3 regions of the Streptomyces sp. NBC_00637 genome follow, and region 3 is predicted to be linked to each of the others. Evidence: riboswitches for the same ligand, from Rfam matches in the RefSeq annotation. Region 3 holds a riboswitch; each other region holds the start of a gene.
What was found. Region 3 has a riboswitch for thiamine pyrophosphate ahead of thiO (glycine oxidase ThiO). Riboswitches for the same ligand answer to the same signal wherever they lie in the genome.

Region 1: it holds a riboswitch for thiamine pyrophosphate, as region 3 does, so the genes downstream of both, OG440_RS10135 (thiamine ABC transporter substrate binding subunit) here and thiO (glycine oxidase ThiO) in region 3, are expected to answer to the same signal.
Region 2: it holds a riboswitch for thiamine pyrophosphate, as region 3 does, so the genes downstream of both, thiC (phosphomethylpyrimidine synthase ThiC) here and thiO (glycine oxidase ThiO) in region 3, are expected to answer to the same signal.

Annotation. Positions count from the first base shown of each region.
Region 1 covers NZ_CP109046.1:2,392,872-2,402,782, forward strand. The annotation lists gene OG440_RS10115 (LOG family protein) at 1-869, shown strand, start outside; gene OG440_RS10120 (LAETG motif-containing sortase-dependent surface protein) at 1,031-1,741, shown strand; gene OG440_RS10125 (ABC transporter ATP-binding protein) at 1,862-2,881, opposite strand; gene OG440_RS10130 (ABC transporter permease) at 2,882-4,552, opposite strand; gene OG440_RS10135 (thiamine ABC transporter substrate binding subunit) at 4,528-5,604, opposite strand; TPP riboswitch at 5,696-5,801, opposite strand; gene rlmN (23S rRNA (adenine(2503)-C(2))-methyltransferase RlmN) at 5,828-6,934, opposite strand; gene OG440_RS10145 (phosphatidate cytidylyltransferase) at 7,177-8,358, opposite strand; gene frr (ribosome recycling factor) at 8,358-8,915, opposite strand; gene pyrH (UMP kinase) at 9,087-9,845, opposite strand.
Region 2 covers NZ_CP109046.1:4,280,998-4,290,908, reverse strand. The annotation lists gene OG440_RS18765 (metallophosphoesterase) at 1-536, shown strand, start outside; gene OG440_RS18760 (hypothetical protein) at 764-1,639, shown strand; gene OG440_RS18755 (VWA domain-containing protein) at 1,892-3,391, opposite strand; gene OG440_RS18750 (hypothetical protein) at 3,388-4,017, opposite strand; gene OG440_RS18745 (hypothetical protein) at 4,051-4,428, opposite strand; gene thiC (phosphomethylpyrimidine synthase ThiC) at 4,543-6,369, opposite strand; TPP riboswitch at 6,362-6,551, opposite strand; gene OG440_RS18735 (YibE/F family protein) at 6,936-8,540, shown strand; gene OG440_RS18730 (SsgA family sporulation/cell division regulator) at 8,702-9,148, opposite strand; gene OG440_RS18725 (IclR family transcriptional regulator) at 9,249-9,911, opposite strand, start outside.
Region 3 covers NZ_CP109046.1:6,261,490-6,271,400, reverse strand. The annotation lists gene thiE (thiamine phosphate synthase) at 1-93, opposite strand, end outside; gene OG440_RS27470 (Rv2175c family DNA-binding protein) at 170-535, opposite strand; gene OG440_RS27465 (NAD(P)/FAD-dependent oxidoreductase) at 595-1,797, opposite strand; gene OG440_RS27460 (hypothetical protein) at 1,875-2,225, opposite strand; TPP riboswitch at 2,278-2,388, shown strand; gene thiO (glycine oxidase ThiO) at 2,386-3,552, shown strand; gene thiS (sulfur carrier protein ThiS) at 3,597-3,797, shown strand; gene OG440_RS27445 (thiazole synthase) at 3,801-4,595, shown strand; gene pknB (Stk1 family PASTA domain-containing Ser/Thr kinase) at 4,733-6,673, shown strand; gene OG440_RS27435 (deoxyribonuclease IV) at 6,719-7,597, shown strand; gene OG440_RS27430 (sulfite oxidase-like oxidoreductase) at 7,619-8,251, opposite strand; gene bfr (bacterioferritin) at 8,447-8,926, shown strand; gene OG440_RS27420 (bacterioferritin-associated ferredoxin) at 8,944-9,195, opposite strand; gene OG440_RS27415 (class II 3-deoxy-7-phosphoheptulonate synthase) at 9,319-9,911, opposite strand, start outside.

The sequences.
Region 1 (9,911 bases), 3.9 Mb from region 3:
GTCTGTCCTTCGACCCCTACCGCGGTTTCGTCTACTCCCCCGACGAGTTGTTCGCGTCCCTGGACGAGGGCTACGAGGCGACCCCGGACGCCCTGACATACGCCTGGTTCCAGCGCACGAAGGCGGACGGCGACATATTCGGCTCGATGCTCCGCTCGATCCACGACGACGCCATCTCCGACGCGCTCGACGAACTCCTCGTCGGGCGGAACGTGGTGGGTGTCATGGGCGGCCACGCGATGGCGCGCGGTACGCGGGAGTACGCCGGCGCGGCCCGGCTCGGCCGTGAACTCGCCCGGTCCGGGCTGATGGTGGCCACCGGTGGCGGGCCCGGCGCCATGGAGGCGGCCAACCTCGGCGCCTACGCGGCCCCCTTCGACGACGAGATGCTCACGGACGCCCTCCGACTCCTCGCCAGGGCACCCAAGTTCACGCCGTCGGTGACCGACTGGGCGACGGCGGCCTTCGAGGTGCGGGCCAAGTGGCCGGGCGGCGGCCCTTCGGTGGGCATCCCCACGTGGTTCTACGGCCATGAGCCGCCGAACCCGTTCGCCGCGCACCTCGCCAAGTACTTCTCCAACGCCACCCGTGAGGACGGCCTGTTGGCCCGCTGCACCGCGGGCGTGGTGTTCCTGCCGGGCGCCGCCGGGACCGTACAGGAGATCTTCGACAACGCCACGCCCAACTACTACGGGTCACGGGGCGAGCCGACGCCGATGGTGCTCGTGGACCGGGACCACTGGACTCGACGGCTGCCCGCCTGGCCGCTCTTGCGGTCACTCGCCCGGGAGCGGTCCATGGAGTCCCGTATCGCCCTCGTTGACCGGATCGAGGAGGCTCCGGAGGCGTTGAAACGTCTCGGTGGTTAATAAGCGGGCAAAGCCAGCCGCTCGAAGGCGTCCCCGCATTGACACTTCTTATGGAACGCTTATAGACCTGTGGGTCTGCTGGGGATGGTGACGCACTCGCTCACCGGGGGCGCCATCTTCCCCTCCACCCCCCGCAGTTGCGCTTCCCGTAAAGGACAAACGTGTCCCTTTCCCGCCGTACCGCCGCCCGTTCGGTGCGCATGCTCGGTGTCACCGCCGCCTCCGCCGCCCTCGCGCTCAGCGCCGCCGGCACCGCGCTGGCCTGCGACATCAGCGAGTTCTCCGCCTCCGCCGCCTGTGACGGTGCGAAGGGCCTCATCACCGTCACCGACAAGGACCCCTCGGGCGTCCCCGCCGAGGTCACCGTCTTCCTCGAGAACAACGGCGGCGACCTGAGGCAGGTCGGCGCGGCCCAGCCGGTCGAGGGTTCGAAGAAGGGCGTCACGATCTCCTTCGCCGAGGACTGGGAGCCGGGCGCCATCTACCGGATCCACGTGAAGGCCGTGAAGAACGAGAAGGTCCTCGTCGACCTGGACATCCCCGGGAACCTGACCACCCCGTCGAAGTCCTGCAAGGCCGACGACACCTCCACCCCGTCCACCACGCCGTCCTCGACGCCGTCGGACAGCACGACCACGCCGCCGCCGGCCGAGACGGCCACCCCGTCCGCGTCCGACTCGGCGAGCGACAGCGCCGCGCCCGCGCCCTCCGCGAGCAACGCCCCGTCGGCCGCGGTCCAGGAGTCCAACCTGGCCGAGACCGGGGCCGGCTCCAACACCGGTCTCATCGTCGGCATCGCGGCCGTCCTTGTCGCCGTCGGCGGTGGCGCGGTGTTCTTCGGTATGCGGCGCCGCGGGTCCAGCCAGCGCTGACCCGCACGGCCGGCGGGACGAGCCGCCGGCCCGACCGCGTACATGTGTGGCCCGCCCCTCCTCCGGGGCGGGCCCTCCGCATGTCCCGTGTCCGCGGCCGGACTTCTTCCCGACCGGCGGTCAGTCCAGTACGACGGTCTCGGTCGCGTCGAAGGACACTCCGACCACGGCCCCGACCTCCGGCGCGTCCCGCAGCGTGCACGCCGCCTCCAGCCTCGGCGCGCCCTGCGGCTGAAGGTGCACGGCGACATGCGTGCCGCGAAAGGTGCGGGCGGCGACCGAACAGCGCAGTCCCTCGTCCGCGCCCACCAGACGCACACCGGCGGGCCGGACCAGCAGCGTGCGCGCCCCCTGCGCCGACCCGGCCGGCACCGGCACCTTGCCCCACGGCGTGACCGCGGCCTCTTCCGTGACGGTCGCCTCCACCACGTTGTCGAAGCCGAGGAAACGCGCCACGAACGCGTCCGCCGGCCGCTGCCACACCTCCAGCGGCGTACCGGACTGGGCGATCCGCCCGTCCCGCATCACCACGACCCGGTCGGCGAGCGCGAACGCCTCCCCCTGGTCGTGGGTGACCGCCAGCACGGTCGTCCCCAACCTGCCGAACAGCTCCCGAAGTTCGACGACCAGCCGTTCCCGCAACGACCGGTCGAGCTGACCGAGTGGCTCGTCGAGCATCAGCAGCCGGGGGCGCGGTGCGAGGGCCCTGGCCAGCGCCACCCGCTGCTGCTCCCCACCGGAGAGCGCGGCCACCGCACGTCGAGCGGCGCCCGGAAGCCCGACCATGTCGAGCAACTCCGCCACCCGCTCGCCCTGTCGGGTCCTTGGCATGCCGTGCATCCGCAGCCCGAAGGCCACGTTGCCGCCCACGTCCCGCTGCGGGAACAGCTGATGGTCCTGGAACATCAGCCCGAGCTCCCGCCGGTGCGCGGGCACCCCCGCCTGGTCGCGTCCGTCGAGCAGCACCCGTCCGGCGTCCAGCGGCTGGAGCCCGGCCACCGCCCGCAACAGCGTCGACTTGCCGCTGCCACTCGGCCCCAGCACACACACCACCTCGTGCTCGGCGACCGCGAGGTCGACGGCGTCCAGCACGGGCCGGCCGCCGAACCGCACGGTGGCGCGCTCCAGTTCCAGCAGCATCTACAACTCCCCCGTCCGGTCGGTCCGCAGTCGCTCCAGCACCAGCAGAGCCACCACGCACACCACCATCAGAATCGTCGAAAGGGCCATCGCCTGGCCGTAGTTGATCTCCCCTGCCCGGCCCAGCAACCGTGCGACGGCGACCGGCAGCGTCGGGTTGTCGGGCCGCGCGATGAACACCGTCGCCCCGAACTCGCCGAGCGACACCGCGAAGGCGAACCCGGCCGCGACGAGCAGCGCCCGCCACACCATCGGCAGGTCGACCTCGCGCCACACCCGCCACGGCGACGCCCCGAGCACGGCCGCCGCCTCGCGCAGCCGCTGGTCCACCGCCCGCAGCACCGGCAGCATGGTCCGAACGACGAAGGGGACGCCGACCAGCGCCTGCGCGAGCGGCACCAGGATCCAGGTACCGCGCAGGTCGAGCGGAGGCTCGTCGAGCGCGATCAGGAACCCGAAGCCGACGGTCACCGCGGAGACGCCGAGCGGCAGCATCAGCAGCGCGTCGAAGCCACGGACCAGCCGTCCGGCGTCCCGTCGGGTGAGCGCGGCCGCGGCGAGCCCACCGACGGCCACGGCGATCGCGGTCGCGGTGACGGCGTACTGGAGCGAGTTGCCGATCGCGTCGATCGGCGGAACCAGGAAGACATTGCCGTCGTCGCTGGTCAGCGCCCTGTAGTAGGCGAAGTCGGGCGCGTCGAACGAGCGCTGCGCCAGCACCGCCAGCGGCAGCACCAGCAGGACGGCGATCGTGCCGAGCACCCCGGCCAGCAGCGCCCACTGCCCGGCGCCGCGCGGCCGTCGTGCCGTCACCGACGGGTCCACCAGCCGCAACGCGGTCTCCCGCCGCCGTACGGTCCGGGCGTGCACGGCGAGGATCGCGCCGACGGCCACGAACTGGACGATCGTGAGGACGGCGGCCGTGGACAGATCGAAGATCTCGGAGGTCTGCCGGTAGATCTCCACTTCGAGGGTGGAGAAGGTGGGGCCGCCGAGGATCTGCACCACCCCGAAGGAGGTGAAGGTGAAGAGGAAGACCATCAGCGCGGCGGCGGCGACGGCGGGCCCCAGGGCGGGCAGCGTGACCGTGCGCCACGCGGTCAGGCGGGACGCGCCGAGCATCCGCGCCGCCTCCTCCTGCCGGGGATCGAGCTGCGACCACAGCCCGCCCACCGTCCGTACCACGACCGCGTAGTTGAAGAAGACGTGCGCCAGCAGGATCGCCCACACCGTGGTGTCCAGCCGTACGCCCCACAGCTCGTCGAACAGTCCGCCACGCCCGACGAGCGCCAGGAACGCCGTGCCGACGACGACCGTCGGCAGCACGAACGGGACGGTCACGACCGCGCGCAGCACGTGCCGGCCCGGGAACTCCAGGCGGGCGAAGACATACGCGGCCGGCAGCGCGACCAGGAGCGTGAGCGCCGTGGAGGCCAGCGCCTGCCAGGTGGTGAACCACAGCACGTGCCGGATGCCGGACTGCGCGAGCACGTCCCACAGCCGCCCGAAGCCCCCGTCCCCGTCGGCGCCGAGCCCACGGGCGACGATCGCGGCGACCGGGTAGGCGAAGAAGACCGCGAAGAACGCGACGGGCACGGCCATGAGTCCGAGCCGCGCCGCGTTCCCCGCGCGGGCCTCGCGTCTGCTCACTTCAGTACGAGCGAGGTCCATGACTTGACCCAGTCGTCACGGTTGTCGGCGATCTTCGCCGGGTCCAGGGTCTCGGGGTCCTTCGCCTGCGGCCCGAACTGCGTGAACTCCGCCGGGACCTCGGCCCCCTTGCGCACCGGGTAGACGAACATGTTCAGCGGCATGTCCTGCTGGAACTCCGCGGTGAGCAGGAAGTCGAGGAGCGCCTTGCCGCCCTTGGCGTTGGCGGCGTTGCTCAGCAGACCCGCGTACTCGACCTGGCGGAAACAGGTGCCCGCGGAGACGCCGGTCGGGGCGGTGGCCGGCTTCGGGTCGCCGTAGATCACCTCGGCGGGCGGCGAGGAGGCGTACGAGACGACGAGCGGCCGGTCGGCCCCCGCCTTCTTTCCGCCCGCGGACCCGGAGAACTCCTCGTTGTAGGCCTGCTCCCAGCCGTCGACGACCTTCACGCCGTTGGCCTTCAGCTTCTTCCAGTAGTCCGCCCAGCCCCCGTCGCCGTACTTCGCCGCCGTGCCCAGCAGGAAGCCGAGGCCGGGCGAGGAGGTGGCCGCGTTCTCGGTGACCAGCAGGTTCTTGTACGCGGGCTTCAGCAGGTCGTCGAAGGAGGCGGGCGGTGTCAGCTTGTGCTCGCTGAAGTACGCCTTGTCGTAGTTGACGCAGATGTCGCCGGTGTCGACCGGCGTGACCCGGTGCTTGTCCTGGTCGGCCCGGTACGCGGGCAGAACCTGGTCGGTGCCCTTCGCCTCGTACGACTGGAACAGCCCGTTGTCGAGGGCGCGCGACAGGAGGGTGTTGTCGACGCCGAAGAAGACGTCGCCCTGCGGGTTGTCCTTGGTGAGGATGGCCTTGTTGACGGCCTGACCGGCGTCGCCGTCCTTGAGGACCTTCACCTGGTAGCCGGACTTCTTCTCGAAGTCCGCGAGCACGCTCTTGGAGACGGCCCACGAGTCGTGGCTGACGAGGGTGACGGTCTTGGAGTCGGCCGCCGAACCGCCGTCGTCCGACGATCCGCAGGCGGACAGCGTGACGAGGCCGAGGCCGACGGCCGCGGCCACGAACGTCCTGGTGTGCACTGGATTTCCTCCTGGGGTTGACCAGGAAGAGACGCGGCCCTGCCCGGGCACCGGCGGAAGGTTCCGCCGGCGCCCGGGCAGGGCGCAACAGCTTGAGTGATGACCGAACTTCCTACCCAGAATGACCTGGGCAAGGTTCAGAGGGTCTGCGGACTCTCCCGCACTCTCAGCGCTGTGGCGCTCCCCTGTCGGAATATGAAGATGTACTGATACCGAGGTCAGACTACCGCTCGGTGGCAGCGAGCTGACCGCACGCCCCGTCGATCTCCTGACCACGGGTGTCCCGGACCGTCACGGGCACCCCGTGCGCGGCGATCGCCTCGACGAAGGCCTTCTCGTCCTCGGGCCGGGAGGCCGTCCACTTCGAACCCGGGGTCGGGTTGAGCGGGATGAGGTTGACGTGCACGGGCTTGCCGCGCAGCAGCCGCCCGAGCCGGTCACCACGCCAGGCCTGGTCGTTGATGTCGCGGATCAGCGCGTACTCGATGGACAGCCGGCGCCCGGACCGCTCGGTGTACTCGAACCCGGCGTCCAGCACCTCGCGCACCTTCCACCGCGTGTTCACGGGGACGAGGGTGTCGCGCAGCTCGTCGTCCGGCGCGTGCAGGGAGATCGCGAGCCGGCACTTGAAGCCCTCGTCGGAGAACCGGTGGATGGCCGGCACCAGCCCGACCGTCGACACGGTGATGCCCCGCTGCGAGAGGCCGAGTCCGTCCGGAGCCGGGTCGGTGAGCGCGCGGATGGCACCCACGACCCGCTTGTAGTTGGCGAGCGGCTCGCCCATCCCCATGAAGACGATGTTGGAGAGCCTGGCCGGCCCTCCGGGCACCTCACCGTCCCGCAGCGCCCGCATCCCGTCGACGATCTGGTGCACGATCTCGGCGGTGGACAGGTTCCGGTCCAGCCCCGCCTGCCCGGTCGCGCAGAACGGGCAGTTCATCCCGCACCCGGCCTGCGAACTGATGCACATCGTCACCCGGTCCGGGTAGCGCATCAGCACCGACTCCACGAGCGTGCCGTCGAACAGCCGCCACAGGGTCTTGCGGGTGGTCCCCGCGTCCGTCGACAGATGCCGCACGACCGACATCAGGTCCGGCAGCAGCGCCTCACGCAGCTTCTCGCGAGCACCGGCGGGGATGTCGGTCCACTCCGCCGGGTCGTGCGCATAGCGCGCGAAGTAGTGCTGCGCCAGCTGCTTGGCACGGAACGGCTTCTCCCCGATCTCCGCCACGACCTCCTTCCGCTCGGCGGGCGAGAGGTCGGCGAGATGCCGCGGCGGCTTCTTGGCTCCGCGGGGGGCGACGAAAGTAAGTTCTCCGGGCTTCGGCATAACCCTTCCAGTGTCGCAGATCAACTCGGGCAGCCCAGGCCACAGCAGGGTGGGGGCGGTCACTGGCGGGTGCCGTCCGTCAGCCCGGATCGGCCTCGCACGGTCCGGGAACGAGGTCTCCCGGATCCGACGGCCCGGCCACGGCCCGGCAGGGCACGGCACGGCACGGCACCAGCACGGCGACGGGCCCTCTCCCCGCATTCCGGGGAGAGGGCCCGTACGAGCCGGTGGTACCGGGTGGATCAGCCCGAGCCCACGAACAGGACGAGGAGCAGCCACACGACGGGGGCCGTGGGCAGCAGGGAGTCCAGGCGGTCCATGATGCCCCCGTGGCCGGGGAGCAGCGTGCCCATGTCCTTGATGCCCAGGTCCCGCTTGATCATCGACTCGCCCAGGTCGCCGAGCGTGGCGCTGGCCGCGACGGCCAGGCCGAGCAGCAGACCCTGCCACCAGGTGCCGTCGTCGATCACGAACTGCATCAGCAGCGCGCCGGCGACCATCGCGAACGACACCGCGCCGAGCAGGCCCTCGCGGGTCTTGCCCGGGCTGATGCGCGGGGCGAGCTTGGTCTTGCCGAAGCGCCAGCCGACGGCGTAGGCGCCCGTGTCGCTGACGACCGTCAGGAGCAGGAACGTCATGACGCGGAAGGCTCCGTCGTCGGCGGTGAGCATCAGGGCGACGAACGTGGCCAGGAACGGGACGTAGAAGGCCGCGAAGACGCCGGCGGTGACGTCCTTGAGGTAGCCCTCCGGCGGCTCGGTCATCCGCCAGACCAGCACCGCGAGGGCGGTGAGGGCCATGGCGACCCAGGCGCCCTCGGGACCGCGCACGTAGCCGGCGACGACCATGGCCGCCCCGCCGACCGCGAGCGGCACGAGCGGCGCCTTGATGCCCTTGCGCTCCTGGAGCCTGCTGGTCAGCTCCCACAGGCCGACGACCACGGCGACCGCTATCACGCCGATGAACACGGCCTTGACGACGAACAGCGACGCGATGATCACCACACCGAGCCCGACCCCGACCCCTATGGCCGCGCCCAGGTCTCGGCCCGCACTCTTCTTCTGGGGTGCGGGCGCCGGGTGAGGGGCGTCGGGCATGGGCTCCGGATTCTGCGGCACCGCCGCGTAGGGCTGTGCCGTCGGTGTGTCGTGGCCGTGGGCGGCGTCGCCGTACGGCTGGTTGCCGTAGGGCCGGTTGGAGAACAAGGGGCCGCCCGGCCGAGCGGCCCCCCGGTCGTCATCCTGGTTTCCGCCGTGCGCGGGGACGTCGGGGACGATGGGCATGGGGCGAGTCTGCTGCGCCTCAGGCGCATCGTACGCGGGACCCGCCGGGGCGGCCCCCTGGACAGGCCCCTGGTCGACGGGCCCCCAGTACCCGGCCCGCGACCCGGCGTGTGGCGGTGAGCCCCAGGAAGAGTCGTTCATCAGACCTCGAGCAGCTCCGCTTCCTTGTGCTTCAGGAGCTCGTCCACCTGGGCGACGTACTTCGCGGTGGTGTCGTCGAGTTCCTTCTCGGCACGGCGGCCCTCGTCCTCGCCGACCTCGCCGTCCTTGATCATCTTGTCGATCGCGTCCTTGGCCTTGCGGCGGACCGCGCGGATGGACACCTTGGCGTCCTCGCCCTTGCCCTTGGCGACCTTGATGTAGTCGCGGCGGCGCTCCTCGGTCAGCTCGGGGAACACCACTCGGATGATGTTGCCGTCGTTGCTCGGGTTGACGCCCAGGTCGGAGTCGCGGATCGCCTGCTCGATGTTGCGCAGGGCGGTCTTGTCGAACGGGGTCACCACCGCCATGCGCGGCTCCGGCACGGAGAACGAGGCCAGCTGGTTGATCGGCGTCGGTGCGCCGTAGTAGTCGGCAACGATCTTGTTGAACATCGCCGGGTGCGCACGGCCGGTGCGGATCGCGGCGAAGTCCTCCTTGGCGACCACGACGGCCTTCTCCATCTTCTCCTCGGCCTCGAGGAGGGTCTCTTCGATCACCACTTGCTCCTGCGTGTCTTGAGTAGGCCCGGCTGCGGTTCCTTGCGGAGGCGGGCCGGCTGCGTCGCGTCTTGTTCCTGCACGGTTCCCGACCGGCAGGACATTGTCCATCCCCCGGCCACGCCCCGTCCCCCGGTCAGGTGTTGTCGTACGAAACCGGGGGTCTTCCGGTCAGGCCCGGCTGCCTTGCTCACCCACAAGCGTGCCGATCTTCTCACCCTTCACGGCGCGAGCGATATTGCCCTCGGTCAGAAGCTCGAAGACGAGGATCGGGAGCTTGTTGTCGCGGCACAGCGTGATCGCGGTCATGTCGGCGACCTTCAGGTCGCGGGTGATGACCTCGCCGTAGCCGAGGGCGTCGAATTTGACGGCCGCCGGGTTGGTCTTCGGGTCGGAGTCGTAGACGCCGTCCACGCCGTTCTTGCCCATCAGCAGCGCCTCGGCGTCGATCTCCAGGGCGCGCTGGGCGGCGGTGGTGTCGGTGGAGAAGTACGGCATGCCCATACCGGCACCGAAGATGACCACACGGCCCTTCTCCAGGTGCCGCACGGCACGCAGCGGGATGTACGGCTCGGCGACCTGGCCCATGGTGATGGCGGTCTGCACGCGGCTGTCGATGCCCTCCTTCTCCAGGAAGTCCTGGAGGGCGAGGCAGTTCATGACCGTGCCGAGCATGCCCATGTAGTCCGAGCGGGCTCGGTCCATGCCGCGCTGCTGGAGCTCGGCGCCGCGGAAGAAGTTGCCGCCGCCGATGACGACCGCGATCTCGGCGCCGTCACGGACGACGGCGGCGATCTCACGGGCGATCTTGTGCACCACGTCGGGGTCCACGCCCAGGCCCCCGCCACCGGAGAACGCCTCCCCGGACAGCTTCAGCATGAACCGGCCGCGTAGTGTGCCGTCGTCGCTCTTCTGGGCCTTGGTGGTCATGGGAGATCCCGCCTCTTTCACGTGGTGCACATGCGAAGAAGGCCATTGCCGGTGGGGTGTTCCAAC
Region 2 (9,911 bases), 2.0 Mb from region 3:
CCGTCAACTCCGGTGCCGGCACCGCCACCTTCCAGGCGGCCTGGCTGCTCAACGGCGGCCAGAAGTACGACATGGACCGCCTCCAGGACCACCACCTCCAGTGGATGGCCCGCCTCGACGCGGTCGAGGAGGTCGACGGCCACCTGCTCGTGCACTCCGACACCACCGCCTACCTCGACTACGGCGACTCGATCGAGGCGGTCAACGACACCGTCCGCGAGACGATCACGCGCAATGACGCGGACGAGGTGTGGGACCTGTTCCGCAAGTTCACCAAGCGCTTCTCCTTCCGCGACGAGGGCGGCGCCGACGCCGTGCGCTCCCTGCTCGATACGTACGGCGGCACCCGCATCGTTCACGGCCACAGCCCGATTCCCTACCTGCTGGGCGAAGTCGGCTCCGAGGACGGCGAGGACAACGGCGGTCCGCACGTCGAGGGACCGCACCTGTACGCGGACGGGCTGGCCATCGCGATGGACGGCGGCGTGACGATGGCCGGAAAACTGCTGGTCCAGCAACTGCCCCTGGAAATCTGAGCGTTCCGGGGCGGCCCCCGGGCCGGTATCGGGGGCGGTTCCCGGGGCGGGAGTGCCCCCCTGTCGACCTGCCGGCGACATCGCAGGTCGGGGGCCAATTTCGGCAAACCCCCTGTCACCCCATGCCGTCACCGCTCTACCATCGGGTTATCCGTAGCAGGCTCCCCTCCGTTTCTGCCCGACGGCTCGTTGGCATGCGAGCCCCAAGCCCTACGGAGCATCGGGGGATGCAGATGAACAGCGTTCCGCAGCACCTGAACAGCGAGGACCGCCAAGAGTACGAGCGGATCCTCGACGAGGCGCTGCGCTCCGCCCCATATCACCCGGAACTGGCCGCGGTCGGACAGCGGCTCAACCCCGAACAGCTGCGCACCATGGCGCTCAACGCCTCCGCACTCATCACGGTGGCCGCGGCGGCCGAGTACCAGCACTACGTGAAGGTCCGCGAGGAACTGCGCCACCCCGCGCCGTCCACCCCGTCGTCCACGTCCGAGGCAGGCTCCGCGGAGCCGGGCGCGGCCGCGATGGGGCTCGCCACCACCATGGGGGAGGCGGCTCAGGCCGCCGAAGCGGCCGGCGCGGGCGCCGTCGCCGCCGTCCTGACCCCGGTACTCGCCGGGGCCGCCGCGGTGATCTTCCTGCTCGTCGGCTACCTCCTCAGGGCGCTCGACCCCGAGCAGGCGTTCGCCCGGACCATGGTCGCCGCCGGCTGGACGTTCGGGGCCGTGGCCGTGGCCGCGATCCTCGTCGCCACCGTCGCGCTGCTGCTCACCGCCCTGCGCAACCGGCCCTCCCTGGAGGCCGGACCGTACGGCGAACTGAGCGAGGAAGTCGACCAGGCCAGAGAAGCCTGGCGAGAAGCCCTGCTGCAACGCGGCATCCTGCCGTTCCTCCGGGAGGCCCTCACCGCTCCCGGCACGACGGCCGCCCTGCACACCGAACCGGCCCCACCGGCTCCCACCGGCCGTCTCCCGAAGATCGGCTACGACCGCCCCGGCTTCAGCAGCCCGGACGACGGCCGCTCGACCGGCCCGCGCCCGAGCTTCAGCAGCCCGGACTACACCAGCCCGGACTTCGGAGGCCCGGAGCACCAGCCGGAATAGGCACCCGGCTTGCGCCCCCGCCGCCCCGCCGAGGGGAGCGCAAGCCGTACGCCGGGCGCCGGACAGTCGGCGCCGTACAGCCGACGGCAGACGCCGGTGGCGGGCGGCGGGCGATCTGCGGGTCGTGGGTGGCTCCGGTGGAGAGCCGGCCAAGGGACCGATGGCCGGTGCTGCCTGCGGTGCTCAGCGCTGCCCTGTGCCGGACGGAGTCACGGGCGCGGGCACCCGTGAGCCGGACGTCCGGTCACCCCGTCAGAGGATGCCCGCCCGGCGGGCCGCGGTGATCCAGCTGGGGAACTCCGACAGCAGCCGGTCGTAGAGCTCCTGGTCCGGGACGGTGCTGATGTCGTCCACGGAGAAGAACCCCACGTTGTCGACGCGGCGTCCGGCCAGCGTGTCGAACCGCTCCAGAATCCCGTAGTCGGACCGGCCGAGCCCCACGAACTGCCAGAAGATCGGCTCCTCGACCGCAGCCCGCAGCTCCCGCTCGATCGCCGCGTCGCGGTGGACCCCTCCGTCGGAGAAGAAGAGCACCAAGGTCGGTGCAGCAGCCGGATTCTCCCGGACATAGGACCTGACCTGGGCAATCGCCTTCTGTTCCTCGTTCTGGATGCCGATCGAGCGCATGTCGACCTGACCCGGCTCCATCCCCTTGCGGGGTTTCCTGCCGCGCCGGAACAGACTGATCTCGCCCACCCTCACATGCAGCCGCAGCCACTCGGGGAGCTCGCCCAACCGCAGGTCCGGAAGGCGCGCGGCCTCGCTGGCGAAGGTCCAGGCCTGCATTTCGCCGTCGTCGTCCAGTTCCGCCGCCACCGCCGCCATGCGCTCCACGACGTCGGCCACCACGCCACGTGAATACAGGAACGCCATGGACCCCGAGGCATCGAGGACGAGCACGATCCGCGCGCTGATCCCCAGCGCCCCTTGCTTGCGCAGACTGACGGCGACCTGCTCCTTGCGCAGGGACAACCGCTTACGCATGTCGACGGGAAGCCGCTCCTCCCCCTTGCTCGGACGAGGTCCGCCGGGCGGTGTGCCTGCCGAGAGGGTGCTCGGCGCTGGGGGGTCTGCCGGCGGGGTGTGTGTCGGGGGCGTACCTGTCGGTGCGGTGGGCGCGGGGGTGACGCTCCATGGAGTCACCGCAGGTGGAGCGGCCGCTGGCGGGTTGAGCGGGGTGGCAGCCGGGCGGTTGAGCGGGGTGGCCGTCGGCTCCGGCTCTTCGTCGACCGTGATCCCGAAGTCCGTGGCAACCCCCGCCAGCCCGGAGGCGTACCCCTGCCCGACGGCCCGGAACTTCCAGCGCCCTTCGCGCCGGTACAGCTCACCCGCGATGAACGCGGTCTCCGTCTCGGCCCGCATCTCGAACCGGGCCACCTCCGTTCGCCCGTCGCCGCCGAGCAGCCTCAAGGTCAGGCCGGTCACCTGACCGAAGGAGCCGCCGTCGGCCGATGCGCACAGCACCACACGCGTGATGGCGCCTTCCAGCGAGCGCAGGTCCACCTGGACGGTGTCGGTCAGCACACCGGCATCGCTCCGCTTGCCGACGTGCCGCACGGCGCCGGACGCGTGCACGGGCTGGTTGTAGAAGACGAAGTCCCCGTCGTCACGTACCCGTCCGTCCTGCGCCAGCAGCAGCGCCGAAGCATCGATGTCCGGCCCACCGGCGCTTTCGGCCCAGCTGAGTTCGACCCGTACGTCCGCCTCGTCGACCGGCAGATTGGCACCCTTGCTCAGGAATCGCGCTGTCATGGACGCAAGTGTGCCGAGCCGGCGCCCCGAGGCAACCGGACGAACGCGATGCTTTCCTCCTGGGCGACCGCCAGGAGCGTGCCGTCGGGACGCATGGCCGCGACGGGTGTCGGTATGTGGGTGACTCCGTAGGCTCCGTCACGGCGGGACACCTTCACCTCGGGCCATTCCGCCGGCACTTCACCGGTCATGACGTCGATCAGCCGAGGGTGCCCGTGCAGCGAGACGACACGGCCACCACCCGCCATCAACGTGCCGACCTCGAAGTCGACGGAACTCCGACGCAGCCACGCGCGTCGGGACAGGGACCACACTCCTATCCGGCCAGGTCCGAGGTCGGGGCCGTCGTCGTCCTGGTCCTCGTCATCGTCATCGTCGTCGTCGTCGTCGAGATGCTCGCCTCCGGTAGCCACAGCCAGCAGGTCGTCGTCGAGCCAGCAGGCCGAGACCACCTCCGCATCGATCCCGGGCCGCGTCGGCAGCACCCCGTGCCCATCCAGTACGGCAGGGTCTGCCAGGGCTCTCTCCAGATCGAAGACCTCGACGATTCCGTACGGGTGCCACAACCAGCCGGCCACCAGCAGGTGCCTGCCGTCCCCGGTCACCGACAGCCGGGAATGGAACACGTCCTTCGCCTCGCGGGCGCCGGTGGTGAGCCGCTACCCGGACGCCACGTCCTCGATCTGGAGCACGTTGCACTCCTCCGGGCAGTGGATCAGGACCTCCCGGCCGTCCCTCAGAATCCCCAGGGCCACCGGGTAGTCGTAGTCCTCGGCATGGTCCGGGCTGCGCGTCAGTTCACGGAGGAGATGTGTCCCCTCCAACAAGCGCGCCTCGGTCCCCCGTTCCGCGTAGACGACGCTGTAGCGGCCCGACGGCGAGACGGCACCTCTGTCGAAGGCGGGACCGTGATCGACGGCCGTGCGGCGCTCCACACCGTCGCTGCTCCATACCCGGCCGCCGACCACGTCGACCAGCTCATCGCCCCGCCAGGCCAATGACCGGACCGGCGCCGTCGACTTCACCCATTCCAACAACGTCGTCTCTCCCCCTCGGTGACGACCCCTCCTGGCGCTGCCCCCAGGCCCGACCTCAGGTCCCCGCCCGAGCTCAGGTGTCGGACCTCGGAGGACAGCGCCGATCCAGGTACGTCAGTCAGCCAGCGGCAGGTACACCCGGTTCCCGCTCGCCGCGAACTCCTTCGACTTCTCCAGCATGCCCTCGGCGATCTCCTCCGGTGAGGCCCCGTCGGCCGCCCCGGCGCCGAACCGTTCGTTGATGCTCTGGCTGATCTTCATCGAGCAGAACTTCGGCCCGCACATCGAGCAGAAGTGCGCCGTCTTCGCCGGCTCCGCGGGGAGTGTCTCGTCGTGGAACTCCCGTGCGGTGTCCGGGTCGAGGGCGAGGTTGAACTGGTCTTCCCAGCGGAACTCGAAACGGGCGTCGGACAGCGCGTCGTCCCATTCCTGCGCACCCGGGTGCCCCTTGGCGAGGTCGGCTGCGTGGGCGGCGATCTTGTAGGTGATGACGCCGGTCTTGACGTCGTCACGGTTGGGCAGGCCCAGATGCTCCTTGGGCGTGACATAGCAGAGCATGGCCGTGCCCCACCAGGCGATCATCGCCGCACCGATGCCGGAGGTGATGTGGTCGTACGCGGGCGCGACGTCCGTCGTCAGCGGGCCGAGCGTATAGAACGGAGCTTCATCACAGATCTCCTGTTGAAGGTCGATGTTCTCCTTGATCTTGTGCATCGGGACATGGCCCGGGCCTTCGATCATCGTCTGAACATGGAAACGCTTCGCGATCCGGTTGAGTTCCCCGAGTGTCCTCAACTCGGCGAACTGCGCAGCGTCGTTGGCGTCCGCGATGGAACCGGGCCGCAATCCGTCGCCCAGCGAATAGGTGACGTCGTAGGCGGCGAGGATCTCGCAGAGCTCCTCGAAGTTCTCGTAGAGGAACGACTCCTTGTGGTGCGCGAGGCACCAGGCCGCCATGATCGAACCGCCGCGCGAGACGATGCCGGTCTTGCGGTTCGCGGTGAGCGGGACGTACGGGAGGCGGACGCCGGCGTGGACGGTCATGTAGTCCACCCCCTGCTCCGCCTGCTCGACGACCGTGTCCTTGTAGATCTCCCAGGTGAGCTCTTCCGCGCGGCCGTCGACCTTCTCCAGCGCCTGGTACAGCGGCACCGTGCCGATGGGGACCGGGGAGTTGCGCAGCACCCACTCGCGGGTGGTGTGGATGTTGCGGCCGGTCGACAGGTCCATGACCGTGTCGGCGCCCCACCGGGTCGCCCAGGTCATCTTCTCGACCTCCTCCTCGATGGAGGACGTCACCGCCGAGTTGCCGATGTTGGCGTTGACCTTCACCAGGAACCGCTTGCCGATGATCATCGGCTCGATCTCCGGATGGTTGACGTTGGCCGGCAGTACGGCGCGGCCCGCCGCGATCTCCTCGCGAACCACCTCGGGAGAAACGTTCTCCCGGATGGCCACGAACTCCATCTCGGGTGTGACCTCCCCCCGGCGCGCATAGGCGAGCTGAGTGACCGCCTCACCGTCCCTGCCCCGGCGCGGCAGGCGCGGCCGACCCGGGAAGACCGCGTCGAGGTTGCGCAGACCGCCGCGTGGCGAGGTGTGCTTGATGCCGTCGTCCTCGGGGCGGACCGGACGGCCCGCGTACTCCTCGGTGTCGCCCCGGGCGATGATCCAGTTCTCCCGCAACGGCGACAGGCCCCTGCGGACGTCGGTCTCGACGAGTGGATCGGTGTACGGGCCGGACGTGTCGTACAGGGTGACCGATTCTCCGTTGGTGAGATGCACCTGACGAACCGGCACCCGGAGATCGGGGCGAGCGCCCTCGATGAACCCCTTGTGCCAGCCGATGGACTTCCCGGCCTCCGAGGCGTTCACGTCGACCGTGCTCTCGCTGGTCGCGTTCTGCGTGAAGGCAGGCGTGCGTGCGTCCTTGTTGGTCATAAGACCTACTCCCTACGCCGGCATTACCCGGTAACAGGTTCGGCGGTCGACGCAGCGGCTACCGCCTGCCGATGTTTCATGTGAAACATCACTCGATTCGAGAGACGTTCCACGTGAAACATCGCGAAGACGGAGGTCAGCGCCCTCTCAGCCCGGTGCTCCGAGCTCCCGCGTGTGCAAAGGTTGCCTCCACGCTAGCGTCAATTCTGGCGCGGTGAACAGAGGGCCCGTGTCGTTCTTGCGATGATCGGTCGGTGACCACGACACACCAGCCCCCGTACCCGCCGCCCGAGCCGCCCCGCCGACCGGGCGCCGGCAGCGGCCCCGGCAATGGCTCGGGCAATGGCTCCGGCAACGGTTCCGTCGGCGGCCCCAGAGGCGACCGCGACTTCGGCGACGGTCACGACCACCCGCACAACCCCGACCGCGGCCCGGGATACGCCGGCGGGCTCGGCGGGCTGAGACGCGCCGCGGCTCCTGGCGGGCAAGGACCCGGCTACGGCAACGGCCAGGGATACGGGGACCGTCAGGGCCACGGGGACAGCCAGGAGTACGGAAACAGGCCCGTGCCCGGCCAGGAGTACGGCCCCGGCCACGGCGCCGGTCCTCGTCCGGGCCAGGGCCCTCGTCCTGATCCCGGTCACGGCTCTGCTCCGGGTGACGGATACGGCTTCGACCGCGAGCACGGTCATGGGCAGAGCCTCGACGGCGGTCATGGTGGCGGCACCGGGAGCGGTCACAGCGCGGGCGACGGCGGTGGTCACGGCCATGGCCCGGGCGACGGGCACGGCTCCGGTTCCGGCGGTGGGCACGGGCATTCGCACAGCCACAGTCACGGCCCGGCCGCTCCCGTCTCCCAGCACCTGCGCAAGGTCATCGCGGCCATCCTCATCCCGTTCGGCGCCGCGGTCCTGGTGGGCCTCGTGGTGTTGTGGCCCGGCGGGGCCCCGGCCCACGAGCGCACCGGAGTCGGCTTCGACCGGCAGACCCAACAGGCCACGGTCACCAAGGTCGTGAGCGTGAGCTGCGCGTCGGTGAACGCCTCGGGCGAGACCCCGACCGGCGACACCTCCACCGCCGAGGGCTCCTCCGCGCAGCAGCAGGCGAGCGGCGCCTGCAAGCGGGCCACGATCCGGGTGGACACGGGCGACGACAAGGGCCGTACGTTCACCGAGATCGTCCAGCCTGACCAGTCACGGCAGTTGGAGCAGGGCGAGAAGGTCGTGGTCGCCTACGAGCCCTCCGCGCCGAAGGACCTCCAGTACTCGGTCACCGACGTGAACCGCCGCATCCCCATGGCCGTCCTGGCCATCATCTTCGCGGTCGCCGTCGTGGTCGTCGGACGGCTGCGGGGCGTCATGGCGTTGGTCGCCCTGGCCATCAGCTTCATGGTGCTGAACTTCTTCGTCCTGCCCGCGATCCTTCAGGGGTCGAACCCGCTGGTGGTGGCGGTGGTGGGATCGAGTGCCATCATGCTGATCGCGCTGTATCTCTGTCACGGGCTCTCGGCCCGTACGTCCGTCGCCGTGCTCGGCACCCTGATCTCACTGCTGCTGATCGGCGTCCTCGGTTCGCTGTTCATCGACTGGGCCGCGCTGACCGGCAACACGGACGACAACACCGGCCTGATCCACGGCCTGTACCCGTCGATCGACATGAGTGGTCTGCTGCTGGCCGGCATCATCATCGGCTCGCTCGGCGTGCTCGACGACGTGACGGTCACCCAGACCTCGGCGGTCTGGGAACTGCACGAGGCCAACCCCGCGATGGGCTGGCGCGGCCTGTACCGGGCCGGTATCCGCATCGGCCGTGACCACATCGCGTCCGTGGTGAACACGCTCGTTCTCGCCTACGCCGGTGCCGCGCTACCGCTGTTGCTGCTCTTCTCGATCGCGCAGAGCAGCGTGGGCGCCGTCGCCAACAGCGAGCTGGTCGCCGAGGAGATCGTGCGCACCCTGGTCGGCTCGATCGGCCTGGTCGCCTCCGTGCCCGTCACGACGGTTCTGGCGGCCCTGGTGGTCTCCGCGGACCGGCCAGGCTCGGGCAAGGCACCCGGGACGGCTACGGAAGCGGCTCCGGCGATTCCGGCTGCGGCGACGGCCACGGGCGCGGGCACGGGCATGAGCAGCGCCCAGGTCCGGGGCGGCCGGGGCAGGCGGCGCAAGCGCTGAGGCGGGAGAGCGCCCGAGTGCCGACACCATCGGCCTGCTCCGGGCGCGCCACGCGTGCCCGGCACAGCCGTTCAGCGCCTGCGTCCCGCCGTGAAGAAGCGTTCCTGCACAACACCGATCGCTGTGCGGCACGCGGCACCCTTCGTCGCTTCGCCATCACGTCAGCCGGCGCTCTGCTCCTCCGCCAGGATCCGGTCCAGCGCCTCGTCCAAATGCGTGTCGAAATCGGCGAGAGCACCCTCCTGGCCCAACGGAACCAGCTTGTCGGTGCGGTCGAGGAACGCCACCAACGGGGCCGCCGACGAGCGGAACAGCGCCTGGTCGCCGCCTACCTGAAGACGGATCAGGACCTCCCCCAGCACATCGGGATCCACCGGCGAGACACGGACATCCCCCTCGCCGCACGGCCTGCCCACCCCGTCGATGAGCAACTCGCGCCCGAAGGCCCAGGTCACCGGGGCATCACCGGGCAGATGGAAGGTCAGTCGCACGGCATAGGGATCGCACGACTCGTAACCCAGCTCCACCGGAATGCGGAACGAGAGCTCCTCGGAGACGAGGAAGCTCATCATGACCTCTGCCTGTACTGCCTGTACCGACTCGCGCATCGCCTAACCCCGTCACTTACCGCCGACTGGCCGGGAATGGACCTTCTGACACTGCACGCATCTTGCAGAAAGTACACAACAGATCACAAGGAGTGAGTTTTCAGATACTGATAGAGATCGCCAGCGACCCCATCAGCCGTCCGACCTCGCTCTGAAGTTGCCGAGCCGCGGGCAGCAAACGGTCCGCCTGATGGGCGGGCAGAGAGATCGCCATCGTGGCCGCCGTGGTGCCCACGGTGATCGGAATGGCGGCGCACACGGTACCCAGCGCGTACTCCTGCCGTTCGACGACCGGCTCCATCCGCCGCATCCGCTCCAGGCGCCGCAACAGACTGTGGTTGTCACGCACCGTGTACGGGGTGATCGACTGCGCGGGATAGCGCTGCAGGTGGTCGCGGCGGGCGTCCTCGTCCAACTGGGCGAGCAGGCACTGGCCGATGGCGTGCGCGTGTCCGGTCTCGCCGAAGTCGGCCCACTCCTCGACCGCCGGATTGCCCGGGGTGTCGGAAACGCACATGATCTCGATCTCGCCGTCGCGGTACCTGGCGTAGTACACGGGAACACCGATCGAATCGCGCCACTGGGCGAGCGTGTCGGCGACCGTGCTGCGACGTTTCTGCGCCGCTCCGCTCCTGCCGAGCCGTTCAGCCGCCTCACCGAGGAAGAACAGCCCTTTGTCCCGTCGCAGATAGCCCTCGTGCACAAGGGTTCGCAGCAGGTGGTAGGCCGTGGGCAGCGCGAGCCCGGTCTCGCGGGCGAGTTG
Region 3 (9,911 bases):
CAGGAACTCCGGAAGGTCGCCCTGGCGGGTGCGGGCGTCCGTGCAGAGGTACAGCACGGAGTCGGCCAGGCGGGTGCGGGCGGTGTCGGGCATACGGAGGTCCCCCCAGGGCGGTGGCGTACGGGAGCGGGCGCCCCCGTACGCCGGATGTGTCGGTTCGGTACGCGGATCAGACGGCGAGCGCCTGGGCGCGACGCTTCACCTCCGTGCCGCGATTCTCGCTCAGCGCCTGCGCGGGCGTGCCGGGCAGGCTGGGGTCGGGGGTGAACAGCCACTCGAGCATCTCTTCGTCCTTGAAGCCGTCGTCCCGCAGCAGGGTGAGGGTCCCGACCAGACCCTTCACCACCTTGTCCCCGTCGATGAAGGCGGCGGGAATGTGCAGGGCGCGGTTCTCGCCACGGCGTACGGCGATGAGCTGGCCGTCCTTGATCAGCTGCCGGACGCGGATCACGTCGACATCGAGCATCTCCGCGATGTCCGGCACGGTGAGCCAGGCGGGGACGAGAGCATCGGTCTTTGCGTCAATCTCGGTCACGGGAACAAGCCTGCCATCTGCCGCCGACAGTCGGAAGCCGGGCCGGTCCGACCAGGGGTTCAGGCCGCGGCCGTCGCCGCCTTCATGGGCCTCGCCGGGTCCGCGAGAAGCCGTGGGTCCATGGGGGTGCCCGCGTCGATCAGCCGTTTGCCCTGGGCGAGATCGCGTGCCCGGCCCACGGCCAGCAGGGCGACCAGCCGGTCCTCGCGCAGCCAGCACACCGACCAGGCCGGCCCCGAGGGGTCGCCGCGCCACAGGACCCGGTCGGCGTCGACGTGGTGTCCGGCGTACTGGACGAAGCGGCCGAACTGCTCGGACCAGAAGTACGGGACCGGGTCGTAGACGGCCAGGGGTTCGTCGGTGGCGGCGCCGACGATGTTCGCCGCGACCGTGCGCGGTCCCTGGAGGGCGTTGTCCCAGTGATGGACGAGAAGCCGCTCGCCGTACCGTCCCGAAGGGAACGAGGCGCAGTCGCCGACCGCGTACACATCGGGCACGGAGGTCCGCAGATGGGCGTCGGCCACGACCTCGCGCTGTGCGCCGAGCGCGACGCCGGAGCCGGCCAGCCAGGCGGTGGCCGGGCGGGCGCCGATGCCCACCACCACCGCGCCCGCGGGCAGCCGCGAGCCGTCGTCCAGGACGACCGCGCCGGGCTCGACGCGCTCCACGCGCGCGTGGGTGCGCAGATCGATGCCGCTGTCGGCGTACCAGGCGACCATGGGGGCGGCGACCTCGGCGGGCAGGGCCCCGGCCAGCGGCCGGTCGGCGGCCTCGACGACGGTCACCGCGCAGCCCGCCTCCCGCGCGGCCGTGGCGAACTCGGCGCCGATCCAGCCGGCGCCGACGACCACGACGTCGTGTTGCCGGGCGAGCACCGGCCGCAGCCGTTCGGCGTCGTCCAGGGTGCGCAGCAGGTGCACGCCGGGCACGCCCTCGGCGCCGGGCAGCCGGATCGGTTCGGCGCCGGTGGCGAGGACGAGCACGTCGTACGGGACGGGCCCGGCCTCGGTGTCCAGCTCGTGGTCGGCGGGGCGGAGCCCGTCGACCTCGCGGCCGAGCACCAGCTCGATGCCGAGGCCCTCGAAGTCGACGTCGAAGGCGGACCCCTCGGCGTTGCCCAGCAGGACGGCCTTGGACAGCGGGGGCCGGTCGTAGGGCTGGTGGGGCTCGGCGCCGATCAGCGTCACCGTGCCGTCGAAGCCCTGTTCACGCAGCGCCACGGCGGTCTGCACCCCGGCCATGCCCGCGCCGACGACCACCATGCGCCGCCCGGCCGGGCCGCCTTCTTCCTGCCTCTGCTCGCTCACCTGATCACCTTAGGCGGCTGACGAATCGTCAGTCAGCCGTCGTGCGCCGTGACCTGCTCCACAACGCTGGTGCCGCTGCCCTCCTGCGACTCCCACGCCCAGCTCTCCTCGAGCCGTACCCGTCCGTCCGCGAGCTCCAGGACCGTCGAGACGCAGTGCCCCGAGGACGTCGTCCCGTCGTGCTTGAGCTGTACGTACCGGAAGTCGAGCCGGTCCCCTTCGCGGGTACCCACCAGATGCCCGCGTACGACGTCGCCGCCCGCGTATTCCGCCCAGATCTCGCCACCGCGCTCGTGGTAGGTGAACCGGGTGCGGGTGCCGACCTGACCCGGGGCCTGGTCGGCGACGGGCGCGAGGACGAGGCCGTCCAACGAGCGGGGCATGTCGAAAGGCTCCCTTACAGAGGCGCCGGACCACGGGCTAGGGTGGCCAACCTAGAGCACACGCGGGAGTCCGGACGCACCGGGCTGAGAGGGAGGCTGGCGGCCTCCGACCGTCGAACCTGATCCGGGTCATGCCGGCGAAGGGAGGGGCTGGACGCCCATGTCGTCTCCACGTACGTCAGACGTCCTCGTCATCGGGGGCGGGATCATCGGCCTGGTCACGGCCTGGCGGGCCGCGCAGCGCGGCTTCGCCACGGCGGTGGTCGACCCGGCGCCGGGCGGCGGGGCCGCCCAGGTGGCGGCCGGGATGCTGGCCGCCGTCACGGAACTGCACCACGGCGAGCAGACCCTGCTCGGCCTCAACCTGGCCTCCGCCCGCCGCTATCCGGACTTCGCGGCCGAGCTGTCGGAGCTGACCGGGCACGACCTCGGCTACCGGCGCTGCGGCACGCTCGCGGTCGCGCTGGATTCCGACGACCGTGCCCATCTGCGCGAACTGCACGCCCTTCAGCAGCGGTCGGGGCTGGAGTCGGAGTGGCTGTCCGGGCGCGAGTGCCGGCGTCTGGAGCCGCTGCTGGCGCCCGGTGTGCGGGGCGGGCTGCGGGTGGACGGCGACCACCAGATCGACCCGCGGCGGCTGACCGGGGCGCTGCTGACCGCGTGCGAACGGGCCGGGGTGGTCTTCCACCGGGTGCGCGCCGAGCGGCTGACCGTCGCGGGCGAGCGCGCCACGGGCGTCGTCACCCTGGACGGGACGACGCTGGAGGCGGGGCAGGTGGTGCTCGCCGGTGGCAGCCTGAGCGGACGGCTCGCGGGGGTGCCGCAGGACGTGCTGCCTCCCGTGCGGCCGGTGAAGGGCCAGGTGCTGCGGCTGACCGTGCCGCCGCGCTACGCGCCGTTCCTGAGCCGGACCGTGCGGGCCGTGGTGCGCGGCAGCCAGGTCTACCTGGTCCCCCGGGAGAACGGCGAGCTGGTCGTGGGCGCGACCAGCGAGGAGCTGGGCTGGGACACCACGGTGACGGCGGGGGGTGTGTACGCGTTGCTGCGCGACGCCCATGAGCTGGTCCCGGGGATCACCGAGCTGCCGCTCACCGAGACGCGCGCGGGGCTGCGGCCCGGGTCCCCCGACAACGCGCCGCTGCTCGGTCCGACGGAGCTGGCGGGGTTGCTGCTGGCCACCGGCCACTACCGCAACGGCGTGCTGCTGACGCCGGTGACGGGTGACGCGATGGCGCACGCCCTGGCCACCGGGGAGCTCCCGGACGAGGCCCGTCCCTTCACGCCCCGGCGTTTCGGCGCCGCCGCACTCTCGGAGCAGCCCGCATGAACCCCCAGGAAAACGCCCACGGGAACGCCCACAGGAGCGCCGGCGTGAACATCTCGGTGAACGGGGAGCGCCGGGAGTGCGCTCCCGGTACGGCCCTCGACAGCGTCGTGCGGTCCCTGACGCCGGCGCCCTCCGGGGTGGCCGCCGCGCTCAACGAGACCGTCGTCCCGCGCGCGCAGTGGCCGTCCACGGCTCTGCGCGAGGGTGACCGGGTGGAAGTCCTCACCGCCGTCCAGGGGGGCTGAGCCATGGCCGACGATCCCTTCGTCCTCGCGGGCAGGTCCTTCTCGTCCCGGCTGATCATGGGTACGGGGGGCGCGCCGAGCCTGGAGGTGCTGGAGCGGGCGCTGGTGGCGTCCGGGACCGAGCTGACGACGGTCGCGATGCGCCGGGTGGACCCGTCCGTGCACGGTTCCGTGCTGTCGGTGCTGGAGCGGCTCGGTATCCGGGTGCTGCCGAACACGGCGGGCTGTTTCACCGCCGGGGAGGCCGTGCTGACGGCCCGGCTGGCGCGGGAGGCGCTGGGCACCGATCTGATCAAGCTCGAGGTCATCGCCGACGAGCGCACACTGCTGCCGGACCCGATCGAGCTGCTGGAGGCGGCGGAGACGCTGGTGGACGACGGGTTCACGGTGCTGCCGTACACGAACGACGATCCGGTGCTGGCCAGGAAGCTGGAGGACGTGGGCTGCGCCGCGGTGATGCCGCTGGGCTCTCCGATCGGCTCCGGCCTGGGCATCCGCAACCCGCACAACTTCCAGCTGATCGTCGAGCACGCGCGCGTGCCGGTGATCCTGGACGCGGGGGCGGGCACCGCGTCGGACGTCGCGCTGGCGATGGAGCTGGGGTGTGCGGGGGTGATGCTGGCGTCGGCGGTGACGCGGGCCCGCGAACCCGAGCGGATGGCGTCGGCCATGCGGGCCGGCGTCGAGGCGGGACGGCTGGCCCGGCTGGCCGGACGGATCCCGCCCCGCTACTTCGCCGAGGCGTCGTCGCCCGTGGAGGGCCGGGCGGTGCTGGACCCCGAGCGCCCCGCGTTCTGAGCGCCGCGCCGCTACCGTCCGGTCTCCGGACACGGGGGTCGCGGGACCCGTGGGTTGCGTCACAGGTCGGCTCCAGTCGCGCTGCGATCGCGGTGGAACCGGCGGCGGTGTCAGCGGCGGCTCGTAGACTCACCTGCGTGGACACGACCCTTCAGGACCCGCTGGTCGGGCGACTGCTCGACGGCCGGTATCGCGTAGAGGCGCGGATCGCGGTCGGCGGGATGGCCACGGTCTACCGGGCCGTGGACACCCGCCTGGACCGCGTGCTCGCGCTCAAGGTGATGCATCCGGCGCTCGCCGCCGACGCGGCGTTCGTCGAGCGGTTCATCCGCGAGGCGAAGTCCGTCGCCCGGCTCGCCCACCCGAACGTCGTTCAGGTGTTCGATCAGGGTGCCGACGGGTCGTACGTCTACCTCGCCATGGAGTACATCGCCGGGTGCACGCTGCGGGACGTCCTCCGGGAGCGCGGGGCGCTCCAGCCGCGGGCCGCGCTCGACATCCTGGAGCCCGTGCTGGCCGCGCTCGGCGCCGCGCACCGGGCCGGTTTCGTGCACCGGGACATGAAGCCCGAGAACGTGCTGATAGGGGACGACGGCAGGGTCAAGGTCGCGGACTTCGGTCTGGTCCGCTCCGTCGACACGGTGACCAGCACCACGGGAGCCGTGCTCGGCACCGTCGCCTATCTGGCCCCCGAGCAGATCGAGCAGCCCGGCGCCGCCGACCCCCGCGTCGACGTGTACGCGTGCGGGGTGGTGCTCTACGAGATGCTGACCGGTGAGAAACCTCACGACGGCGACTCCCCCGCGATCGTGCTCTACAAGCACCTCCACGAGGACGTGCCGCCGCCGTCCGCCCTCGTACCCGGGATGCCGTTCGAGCTGGACGAGCTCGTGGCGTCGGCCACCGCCCGTACCCCCGGCGTCCGGCCGTACGACGCCGTCGCGCTGCTCGGCCAGGCGCGGGAGGCGCGCGCCGCGCTCAGCGTGGACCAGCTCGACGCGATGCCGCCGCAGGCCGTCTCCGCCGGACACGACAACGCCGAGGACCGGACGAGCGTGATCCCGCGCTCGCTCACCGTCCCCCGTCCGCTGCCGGTCAACGACGACGACCCCGCGGACGGCGAGGACCCGCTCAACCGCACCTCACGCTTCCAGAGCGGGCCGCCCCTGCCGCCCCGGCGCCGTACCGCACGGCCCCGCCGCGGGGTGCTCGCGCTCGTCGCCGCCGTGCTGCTGGTGTTCGGCGTGGGCGCCGGTGTCTGGTACATCAACTCCGGCCAGTTCACCAAGGTCCCCGCGGTGCTGACGCAGAAGGAGGCGGAGGCCAGGACCCGCCTGGAGGCCGCCGGCCTCGAGGTCGGCAAGGTGCGCCACGAGCACAGCGACACCGTGAAGCGCGGCACCGTCATGGACACCGATCCCGAGCCGGGCGCCCGGATCCGCAAGCACGACTCCGTGACGCTCACCGTCTCCGACGGCCCGGAGATCGTGAAGGTGCCCGATGTGAAGGGCTCCCGCCTGGACAAGGCCGAGGAACTGCTGAAGACGGACGGCCTGGAGCCGGGACTGGTCACCAAGGCGTTCAGCGACGACGTGCTCAAGGGCTTCGTGATCAGCACCGACCCGGAGGCGGGCACGAAGCGCCACGCGGGCACCGCGGTCTCGATCGTGGTCAGCAAGGGCGCCCCGATCGACATCCCGGACGTCACCGGCGACCCCCTGGACGACGCCAAGGCCGAGCTGGAGGAGGCCGGCCTGAAGGTGAAGGTCGCCACCGGGCAGGTCACCTCCGAGTTCGACAAGGGTCTGGTGGCGACGCAGTCCCCGGAGGAGGGCGCCGAGGCGGCCGAGGGCGACACGGTGACGCTGACGGTGTCCAAGGGGCCGGAGATGGTCGAGGTCCCGGACGTGGTCGGCGCGAGCGTCGACGACGCCACGTCGCTCCTGGAGCAGTCCGGGTTCGAGGTCAAGGAGGACCGGGGGCTGCTGGGCCTGTTCGGCGACACCGTGAAGAGCCAGTCCGTGGACGGCGGCGACACGGCGCCCAAGGGATCGACGATCACCATCACCATCCGGTGACCGGCTGGTGCCGGGGCGGTGCGCGGGGCATGACACCCTGATCGGGTGAGTTCCCGAGCCCCCTTCCCCTCCCGTAATCCCGTCGGCGGTCACGTCCCCGTGGCCGGTGGTCTGCACGACGTGGGCATGTCGTACGCGCACGACCTCGGCGCCGAGACGGTCCAGGTCTTCGTCGCCAATCCGCGCGGCTGGGCCACTCCCGTCGGCAACCCGCGGCAGGACGAGGCCTTCCGGGAGGCGTGCGCGGCGCGGTCGGTCCCGGCCTACGTACACGCGCCGTACCTGATCAACTTCGGCTCGCACACCGAGGCGACGGCCGAGAGGTCGGTGGAGTCGCTGCGGCACTCGCTGCGCCGCGGGCGGGAGATCGGCGCGCTGGGCGTGGTCGTGCACACGGGGAGTGCGACGGGCGGGCGGGACCGGTCGGTGGCGCTGAAGCAGGTGCGGGAGTACCTGCTGCCGCTGCTGGACGAACTGACCCACGACGACGACCCGTTCCTGCTGCTCGAGTCCACCGCCGGCCAGGGCGCCTCGCTCTGCTCCCGGACCTGGGACTTCGGGCCGTACTTCGACGCGCTGGACGCCCATCCGAGGCTGGGCGTCTGCCTCGACACCTGCCACATCTTCGCGGCCGGACACGATCTGACCGGCCCGGCCGGTATGCACCAGACCCTGGATCTGCTGGTGGACACGGTCGGCGAGGGCCGGCTGAAGTTGATCCACGCCAATGACTCCAAGGACGTGGTCGGCGCCCACAAGGACCGGCACGAGAACATCGGCGCGGGTCACATCGGCGAGGACCCGTTCCGGGCGCTGATGACCCATCCCGCCACCGCCGGCGTACCGCTGATCATCGAGACACCCGGCGGCAAGGAGGGGCACGCGGCGGACGTGGAGCGGCTGAAGAAGCTCCGGGACGGCTGACGCCCCGCCGCGGCGGGCGGATCAGAGTTCCGGGCCGTCGCCCGGCGCCTCCTGGTACGAGTAACGCTGTTCCTTCCAGGGGTCGCCGAGGTTGTGGTAGCCGCGCTCCTCCCAGAAGCCACGGCGGTCGGCGGTCATGTACTCGACGCCGCGGACCCACTTGGGGCCCTTCCACGCGTAGAGGTGCGGAACGACCAGCCGCAGCGGGAAGCCGTGCTCGGCGGTGAGCAGCTCGCCGTCCTTGTGGGTGGCGAAGATCGTGCGCTCGGCGGCGAAGTCGGACAGCCGCAGGTTCGAGCTGAAGCCGTACTCGGCCCACACCATCACATGGGTGACGTTCGGGGCGGGCGGAGCGCTCTCCAGGATGGTGCGGGCCGGGATGCCGCCCCACTCCGCGCCGAGCATGCTGAATTTCGTCACGCAGTGCAGATCGGCCACGACGGACGTGTACGGAAGGGCCGTGAACTCCTCGTGGTTCCAGCAGCGCTTCTCACCGTCGGCGGTGGCGCCGAAGACCCTGAACTCCCAGCGTTCGGGTCGGAACTTGGGCACCGGGCCGTAGTGCGTGACGGGCCATCCGCGCTGGAGTCGCTGTCCCGGCGGAAGCTCGGACACTGCTTCTTCTCCAGATTCGCGCTCCACCGGCTGACCCATGACTCCATCCTGACAGACCCCGGACGGTGCACATGACCAGCCATGACCGGGCATATCCCGAATCGGGCAACTGCTACTAAGCATGCACTAACTTACTAAGTACGCACTTACTGGACGATCTTCGACACCGGTGCCATGCTTCGGCGGCAGCCTCCCCATCCTCACCCGATTCCCCATGCGGAAGGAGCCTCTGCGATGCAGGGCGACCCCGAGGTCATCGAGTTCCTCAACGAGCAGCTCACCGGCGAGCTCACCGCGATCAACCAGTACTTCCTGCACGCCAAGATGCAGGAGAACTTCGGCTGGACGAAGCTCGCCAAATACACGCGGCACGAGTCGTTCGACGAGATGAAGCACGCCGAGGTGCTCACCGACCGGATCCTGTTCCTGGACGGGCTGCCGAACTACCAGCGGCTCTTCCACGTGCGGGTCGGACAGACGGTCAAGGAGATGTTCGAGGCCGACCGTCAGGTCGAGGTCGAGGCGATCGACCGGCTGCGGCGCGGGATCAAGGTGATGCGCGAAAAGGGTGACATCACGTCCGCGAACATCTTCGAGTCGATCCTCGCGGACGAGGAGCACCACATCGACTACCTCGACACCCAGCTCGAACTGGTGGAGAAGCTCGGTGAGGCGCTGTACCTCGCGCAGCTGATCGAGCAGCCGGAGAGCTGAGACTCCGCCGGCTCCGCCTAGGCGGCCTCGTCGAGGTCTTCGAACTCCTCGTACTTCTCGAGTCCGGCGAGCACCGGCCTGCCCTGGTCGGCCAGGTCCCGGCGCGAACAGGCGCCGCGGCCGAGGATCGCCTGGATACGACGGACGCACGACCCGCAGTCCGTGCCCGCCTTGCAGGCGGAGGCTATCTGGCGGGGGGTGCAGGCTCCGTTGTCCGCGTGCTGCTGGACCTGCGCCTCGGTCACACCGAAGCAGCTGCAGACGAACACGCGGACTCACCTCCTGCCGAGATCAATAAGGCTAACCTAACCTTACCCGGCACGTGGCGAGCACAAAAGTGGAGTGGGGCGCGGATCGTATGTGATCCGCGCCCCATTGCCATGACCGACGGGTTACTGGTCCCGGTACATCTCCGCCACCAGGAACGCCAGGTCCAGGGACTGGCTGCGGTTCAGGCGGGGGTCACAGGCCGTCTCGTAGCGCTGGTGCAGGTCGTCGACGAAGATCTCGTCGCCGCCGCCCACGCACTCGGTGACGTCGTCACCGGTCAGCTCCACGTGGATGCCGCCGGGGTGGGTGCCGAGGCCCTTGTGGACCTCGAAGAAGCCCTTGACCTCGTCGAGCACGTCGTCGAACCGGCGGGTCTTGTGACCCGAGGCCGCCTCGTACGTGTTGCCGTGCATCGGGTCGGTGATCCAGGCCACGGTCGCGCCCGAGGCGCTGACCTTCTCGACCAGCTCGGGCAGCTTGTCGCGGACCTTGTCGGCGCCCATGCGGACGATGAAGGTCAGCCGGCCCGGCTCGCGGTCGGGGTCGAGGCGCTCGATGTACTGCAACGCCTCCTCGGCCGTGGTCGTCGGACCCAGCTTGATGCCGATCGGGTTGCGGATCTTCGAGGCGAACTCGATGTGCGCGTGGTCCAGCTGGCGGGTGCGCTCACCGATCCACACCATGTGCGCCGAGACGTCGTACAGCCGCCCGGTGC